Linked DNA regions of Undibacterium parvum. The main gene of each other region encodes a partner of the protein of the gene in region 2 in a complex. Links are inferred from orthologs where the notes say so. Each region holds a gene or a part of one and is shown on either strand. Other genes may lie near its edges.

Region 1 (2,990 bases), 1.4 Mb from region 2 along the record:
TAAAAACTGGCTTGCCTTACTCGATTCACGGATAGAATTACGCAAATTAGATCATCTGTGCGAAGAGCAGCACGATGCGCTACAAGAATTACGCGACTACATTGTCGATACCCATGACGGCACAGTCAACGGCAATGGCCGCAGTAAAGACCTTTTACTAGTGCGCACCAATGATGTAATCGAGCATATCGGCAGGGTATTGAATCACGCGCGCCGACTTGAAGCCTCGCTAGAATCGGCAGTGCAAATTCATTTCGCCGCGATGGCCCACCGCACCAGTGAAATCATGCGCACCCTGACCGTCATTACGGCGCTGTTTATGCCCCTCACTTTGATTACCGGGATCTTCGGTATGAATTTCGTGAAGATGCCTATGCTCGATATGGCTTCTGGCTTTTGGATCATTATGGGTACGATGTTGGGCCTGGTGGTGCTACTGCTAGGCTACTTCCGCAGCAAGAGTTATTTCGAAGAACGCGCCATGCAACAAAGCTCAAGACCTCACGATACTAGGGAGTAGTATCGCCATTCACATGCCGCTTGCGCAATAGATATGTGCGCAATTGCAGGTAATGTATGGATACCCCCCCTATTTCTTTAAATACTATTCGAAAATATATGCACGATTACAGCTTTCTTTGGCACGACTACGAAACCTTCGGCGCGCAGGCGAGGCGCGATAGACCGGCCCAATTTGCCGCCATCCGTACCGACGCCGATCTGAACGAAATCGGCGAACCCATCATGCTGTATTGCCAGCCCGCGCCCGACTTTTTACCAGATCCGCAATCCTGCCTGATCACCGGGATTACGCCGCAAGAATGCCTGGAACGCGGAGTACCAGAATACCAATTTGCAGCGACTATCGAACAAGCATTTTCACAGCCAGGGACCATAGGTGTAGGCTACAACACCATACGCTTCGATGACGAGATCACGCGCTTCATGTTCTGGCGCAATCTGATCGATCCGTATGCGCGCGAATGGCAAAATGACTGCGGGCGCTGGGATCTACTCGATGTGGTGCGCACCACTTACGCACTCAGACCGGATGGCATATACTGGCCGACCAATGCGGAAGGCAAACCTAGTTTTCGCCTCGAGCATTTAGCTGCCGCCAATGGCCTGGCGCACGAAGCAGCCCACGATGCCTTATCCGACGTGCGTGCCACCATCGCCTTGGCCAAACTGATACGCCAGCATCAACCCAAATTATTCGAATTTTGCCTGTCCTTGCGCAAGAAAGAAAAAGTAGCGACGGAGATCGGTTTGCCTCTCAAAAAAGCCTTCCTGCACGTATCGGGCATGATACCGGCTGAGCGTGGTTGCATTACGGCAGTTTGGCCACTCGCGCTGCATCCACAGAACAAAAACGAAGTGATCGTCTGGGATCTCAATTACGACCCTAGCGAATTATTTACGCTCGATGCCGCCAGCATTAAACTGCGCATGTTCAGCAAGGCCGATGCGCTACCAGAAGGCGTCAGCCGTTTGCCGATCAAGAGCATACATCTGAATAAATCGCCTATCGTCATCAGTAATCTAAAAACCCTGAGCGCAGATCGTGCCGCCCATTGGGGGCTAGATATGCAGTTAGTCCAGAGTCATGCCAAGCTCGCCGAGGGTGCGCCAGACATGTCTAGCATCTGGCAGCAGATATTCTCACGCAACACCGAAACGGGCGTTGATGTGGATGAGGATTTATACGGTGGCTTTGTTGGTAACAACGACAGGCGCACGTTGACCGACTTGCGCGCCATGACGCCGGCGGAGTTAGCCAGCACACATCCACAGTTTCAAGATGGCCGCCTCAAAGAACTGCTGTTTCGCTATCGCGCACGGAATTTTCCGTCCACTTTATCCAGCCAGGAACAACAGCAATGGCAGCGCCATATCGCAGCACGATTGCTGGATGGCGCTGCCAAGGCTTTAACGGTAGAGCAGTTTTTTGATCGCATCGACAGCTTGCAAGAAAGCGCAGACGAGAGAGCTGAAGAAATACTGGGAGCGCTGTACGATTACGCCGAGCAAATTACCCCGGTCCGCTAGCTCGATTGATAAAAAAAGTAATTTCATATTAGGACTTACGCCAAATGGTCGCAGCTAGGCGTACCGTCGAAGACAGTACTTTAGTACGGCAAGAAGGATACAACGACGCTGGGGCGGTTTTGCGTAAGTCCCACATATAAAAAAACGCTCAGAGTCTAAACTGACCCCTGAGCGTTTTTTTGTAAGCTAGATACTTCCTAAGGCCTGCAGCGAGGTCAAAAATTTCTCTACGTTTTGGTAACCGATGACGCGCGCATCGATTAATTCTTGCCCTTGCTTATCAAAAAAAATGATGCCCGGTGGCCCGAACAAATTAAAACGTTTTAGCAACTCTTTATCTTGCGCATTATTTGCTGTGACATCGACCTGCAACAACAAGATCTTGTCTAGCTTGGCTTTGACTTGCGCATCACTGAAAGTAAGTTTCTCCATTTCTTTGCAGGACACACACCAATCCGCATAAAAATCGAGCATTACCAACTGAGCTTTGGATTGCAGTAAAACCTCATTCAGTTCGCTCAGTGATCCTATGCGCTTAAAATTCACCGTATGCGCTGGCGCACCAAACAGATGCGCAACTGGCGCATAGACGTCACGCCCGCCAGTACTTACCCCTATCAATTGGCTCAGGCCTAGCAGCGCGAGCGTCACTGCGAAAACTTTCGACGGCAAGCCTCCTCTGTGAATAAACAATTGATATCCAGCATAGCCCAACAACAGTGCGGCCCAGCCAACCATTTGCGCCCACGCCGGAATGACGGGCGACACCATCCACAAAGCCATCGCCAACATTAAGACACCGAAGAAACGTTTGATCGCTTCCATCCACGCGCCCGCACGCGGCAACAGGCTACCGGCCGAAATGCCCATCAATAATAAAGGCACACTCATGCCCATCGCCATCGCAAACAAGGCGCTACCACCGACCAGCACATCACGGG
Region 2 (4,282 bases):
CGGAAGCAATTTCTTTCGAAGAAACAGAAATAGAATCGGTTCCATCTCTGACCTGCCCAATAATACTGGCGATACTATCGCGCATAGACTGTATCGAAAACAAGAGGCTGGATTGATCTGTCTTTTTCAAAGCAATCGCGACAGTTAAATCGCCTTGTGCAATATGTTGCGTAATATTCGCGGCATATTGCGGTTCGCCCCCCAGTTGCCTTAACAATCCACGTGCGATGAATAAGCCAACCGCAAATAAAACCAGCGCCAACAGCAAAGCACCACTAGAAAATTCAATTAAGCGGGTCTGAATCGTCGCATCGACCGTATCGATATAAACACCAGAGCCGAGCACCCAGCCCCAAGGCGTGAATCCTTTGACGTAAGAAACCTTTTGCACAGGTTTGTCCTGGCCTGGTTTAGGCCACATATACAACACAAAGCCCGCCCCCTTGGCCTTGACTACTTCGACAAATTCAACAAATAAAAACTTTCCCGTGGGGTCTTTATTGCCGGACAAATCCTTGCCGTCTAACTCGGGCTTAATCGGATGCATAATCATCTTGGGTTGCATATCGTTGATCCAGATATACTCACCTTCGCCGTAACGCAGACTTTTGATTGCCTTCATCGCGCCCTGTTTAGCCTCATCTTCACTGAATTTATCTGGCGCAATCAAGCTGTGATAATGAAGCACCAGGCTGTGCGCAACCTCTACGGTTTGCCTGACGTTACTTTTCCGTTCTTCTATGATCAGAGATTTTTCAGAATACAGAAAAATTGCTGTTAGTGCGGCGATGCCAAGCACTGCACTGAGGATGAGGATGCCAAGTCGTTTAGCGATGCTCAGTTGATGTATTTGTCTCAAACCTAACATAGTCTTCTCCTGGGTAGAGATAGCAAGTTATTAATTTTTTCAAGGTAACTAATGTGCTTAACAAGAACAGTATCAGATTACATACTATTCCGCATGAACGAAAACCAGTTTAGTTCCAAAAAATGCATCTCGCGAATATTCTTAAGCCTAAGCCTAAGCCTTAGATTTATCTGCGACTACTGGCAGTTTGAGAATCTCAAGAATTGATCAGAATATTCGTGTTAACGCAGAAAGCCCCTTCGGAAAATATCCGAAAGGGCTTTCTAAAACCGAGACTAGCATTGATCTATGCGCCTGGCATCAGCGCATTTGATTCTAAACCTTAGGCCAAGGCCAGCGATTTATTTTTCAATTGCAGTTCTTGCTGCGGCATCGCCAATTCTGGGCTAGCACTCATCAATTCAGTGATACGGCTGATTAAAGCCTTGGCTTGTGTCGCTAACTTGAAGTGCGCAGGCTTTTGGCTCTGTACTATGCTCCAGCGCACTATCGCTGCGCGGCCACTACCATCCATCAGCGATTGCTCAAACAACCACTTTTCAAATGAACGCGTAGGCAAGTCGCTCTCTATCCATACCAGATGGTCTGAGGTCATACGTTTGCTATACGATGGGCGAACCAGAATTTCGTAAATCATTTTAAGACTCCTTGGTGGGAATCTTCGCTTCAGACTGTGTGCAGGCAAAGATTCTATACTAGCCAAAACGCAGGCATAGACAGAAGCGTTGACACAAAACGATACAAAATACGAATATTTTTAAATTATTTACTCAAATAAGTATCAAAAAAACCTTATTTCCATTAAAAACCAAGATGTTTTTAGATTTTGATGATTTTTTGCCAAAAAAAATTCACGAGGACTCGAGTCCCTATGGAGTTCAAGCATGATGAAAAGCCACTCTGAAAATAAAAAAAGCAGACTAGTAAAAGTCTGCTTTTTTGTTTGGCACTTTCCATTAACAGGAATTAAAAAGGGATGTCGTCATCCATGTCAGAGAAATTCGGTGCCGGACGCGCTGCTGGTGCAGGACGTGGTGCCGGTGCTGCGCTTTGACGTGGCGCTGACGGTGCGCCGCCACCGTAAGACTCATCATCCATAGGAGCGCCGCCGCCCATACCCTGACGACTACCCAGCATTTGCATGGTGTCGGCCTTGATATCGGTTGCGTATTTTTCTACGCCGTCTTTGTCGGTGTACTTACGGGTACGCAAGCTACCTTCTACGTAAACTTGTGAGCCTTTTTTCAGGTATTGACCGGCGATTTCAGCCAACTTACCGAAGAAAGTGATGCGATGCCATTCTGTCGCTTCTTTCTTTTCGCCGGTCGCCTTGTCTTTCCAGTTCTCGGTAGTCGCTACCGTGATGCTGGTCATGGCGTCGCCGCTGGGCATGTAACGGGTTTCCGGATCACGTCCGAGATTGCCAATGATCTGGACTTTATTGAGTGATGCCATGCGACTCTCCTATATTTCTGTGGTTCAGTGTTAAACAGTTTGTAGACGCCTACTCTACAGCGGCAGTTTTAGCGCGGCGCGGCAGTTCGGGCATTTTGCCTGCGATTATAAGCCAGAAGAGGCTTAATGCGGCGCTCACAATAAACACAGTTGATGCTCCGGCATACTGATTGAGCCAACCACCGAGCAAACCGCCGCAGGCCAGACCTAGTGCCTGCAAAGTGTTGTACACCCCCAAAGCCGCGCCCTTTGCCGCCGGTGGTGCCATACGCGACACCAAAGAAGGCTGACTCGCCTCCAGAATATTAAACGCCAGGAAGAACGCGAACAGTAAGCCTATCAATATCGCTGGGCTATCCATAAATTGCCAAAATCCCAATTGCACCAGCAACAGCAAGGCGATCGCAAAAATAAATACCTGCTTCATCTTGCCCTGTTTTTCACCAATAAAAATCGCTGGCAGCATTGCGATGAAAGAACCGAACACCACCGGTAGATACACCTTCCAGTGCGAGGCAAGGGGGATATCGGCATACTGGACCAAGGCCGATGGCACCACTACAAACATCGCGACCTGGCTCAGATGTAAGACGAATACACCTAAATTTAGGCGCATCAATTCTGGATTTTTCAACACCACGCTCAGGGGTATTTTCTCGGCGTGCGCGATGGAAGGTGCCGCTGGCGTGACCCAGATCACCACGCCTATCGCTACCACCGCCAACACCGCGGTCAATAAAAAGATACCACTCATGCCTATGCTTTGATACAAAACCGGTGCGATCACCAATGACAGCGCGAAAGTAATGCCAATAGAGCCGCCCACCATGGCCATCGCCTTGGTTCTATGCTGCTCGCGGGTAGAATCGGCGATCAGGGCAGTCAGCGCGGCCGAGATGGCACCTGCGCCCTGCACCGCGCGACCTATCAAAATGCCCATCACGGTGTGCGAGGCAGCAGCAATCAGCGCGCCCAGCGCAAACAGTATCAAGCCAATCACAATGATGCGCTTACGGCCAAATTTATCTGAAGCGATACCGAAAGGTATCTGCGCAAAAGCCTGGCTAAGGCCATAAATCCCCATCGCCAGACCGACCAGGGTTAAATTACCGCCGTCCGGCAAAGTTTTGGCGTGCAGCGCAAAAATGGGCAAAATCAGGAACAAGCCCAACATGCGCAAAGCAAAAATCGACGCCAGCGAGCTGCTGGTCAGGATTTCATGGCGATTCATCCCAGACCCAGCCGAGAGCGACTCATCAGTGCCAGCACACGCTGGAGATGTTGCGTTTATCATAATACAAAGACCATACAAAGATAAAACCTGAAACAAAGCAGGCAGGTCACCCGCGTCAAATTTCAAAAAACCGTTATAGTAGCAGGTTGCTCACCCTGCATTCCAAAATGCAGGGTAATTACAGTCTATGTAGTGATATGCATCAATATGCGGCACCTAGCGGAAAGCAGTCTTATGACACAAACTCGAAGCAATACCCCAAAAGCGACCAAAGCGTCGAGCAAGCCGGCTGAAATTGAGTTCGGCGTTCACGATCTACCTGTGCAAAAGAAGGATGAGATTCGCATCCGTGGTGCGCGCACGCATAATCTGAAGAACATCAATCTCGATTTGCCGCGCAATAAATTAGTGGTAATCACTGGTTTATCTGGTTCGGGCAAGTCTTCTTTGGCATTTGATACCCTGTATGCAGAAGGCCAACGCCGTTACGTCGAATCCTTGTCGGCTTACGCCCGTCAATTTTTACAGTTGATGGAAAAACCCGATGTCGATCTGATCGAAGGCCTGTCGCCAGCCATCTCTATCGAGCAAAAAGCCACCTCGCACAATCCGCGCTCTACTGTCGGCACCGTCACCGAGATTCACGATTATCTGCGCTTGCTGTACGCGCGCGTCGGTACGCCATATTGTCCCGATCATCCGGAAAACCCTTTGGCGGCGCAATC

What was found.
Region 1: the proteins of ssb (region 2) and sbcB are in contact, whole or in part, in a crystal structure (PDB 3C94), measured with the Escherichia coli proteins. The link is inferred for Undibacterium parvum from one-to-one orthologs.

The regions. Positions count from the first base shown.
Region 1 is NZ_CP034464.1:1,377,150-1,380,139, forward strand. The notes cover bases 1-2,833. They hold sbcB (exodeoxyribonuclease I), read left to right. Parts: upstream 1-618; coding sequence 619-2,049; downstream 2,050-2,833. Other genes in these bases: EJN92_RS05815 (magnesium transporter CorA family protein), read left to right, coding at 1-520; dsbD (protein-disulfide reductase DsbD), read right to left, coding at 2,236-2,833. Also shown: more of dsbD, read right to left, coding at 2,834-2,990. UniProt on the Escherichia coli protein: Degrades single-stranded DNA (ssDNA) in a highly processive manner.
Region 2 is NZ_CP034464.1:2,761,463-2,765,744, reverse strand. What follows is about bases 580-3,344. They hold ssb (single-stranded DNA-binding protein), read right to left. Parts: upstream 2,324-3,344; coding sequence 1,835-2,323; downstream 580-1,834. Other genes in these bases: EJN92_RS12075 (MFS transporter), read right to left, coding at 2,373-3,344; EJN92_RS12085 (hypothetical protein), read right to left, coding at 1,191-1,505; EJN92_RS12090 (methyl-accepting chemotaxis protein), read right to left, coding at 580-868. Also shown: more of EJN92_RS12090, read right to left, coding at 1-579; more of EJN92_RS12075, read right to left, coding at 3,345-3,554; excinuclease ABC subunit UvrA, read left to right, coding at 3,792-4,282. UniProt on the Escherichia coli protein: Plays an important role in DNA replication, recombination and repair. Binds to ssDNA and to an array of partner proteins to recruit them to their sites of action during DNA metabolism. Acts as a sliding platform that migrates on DNA via reptation.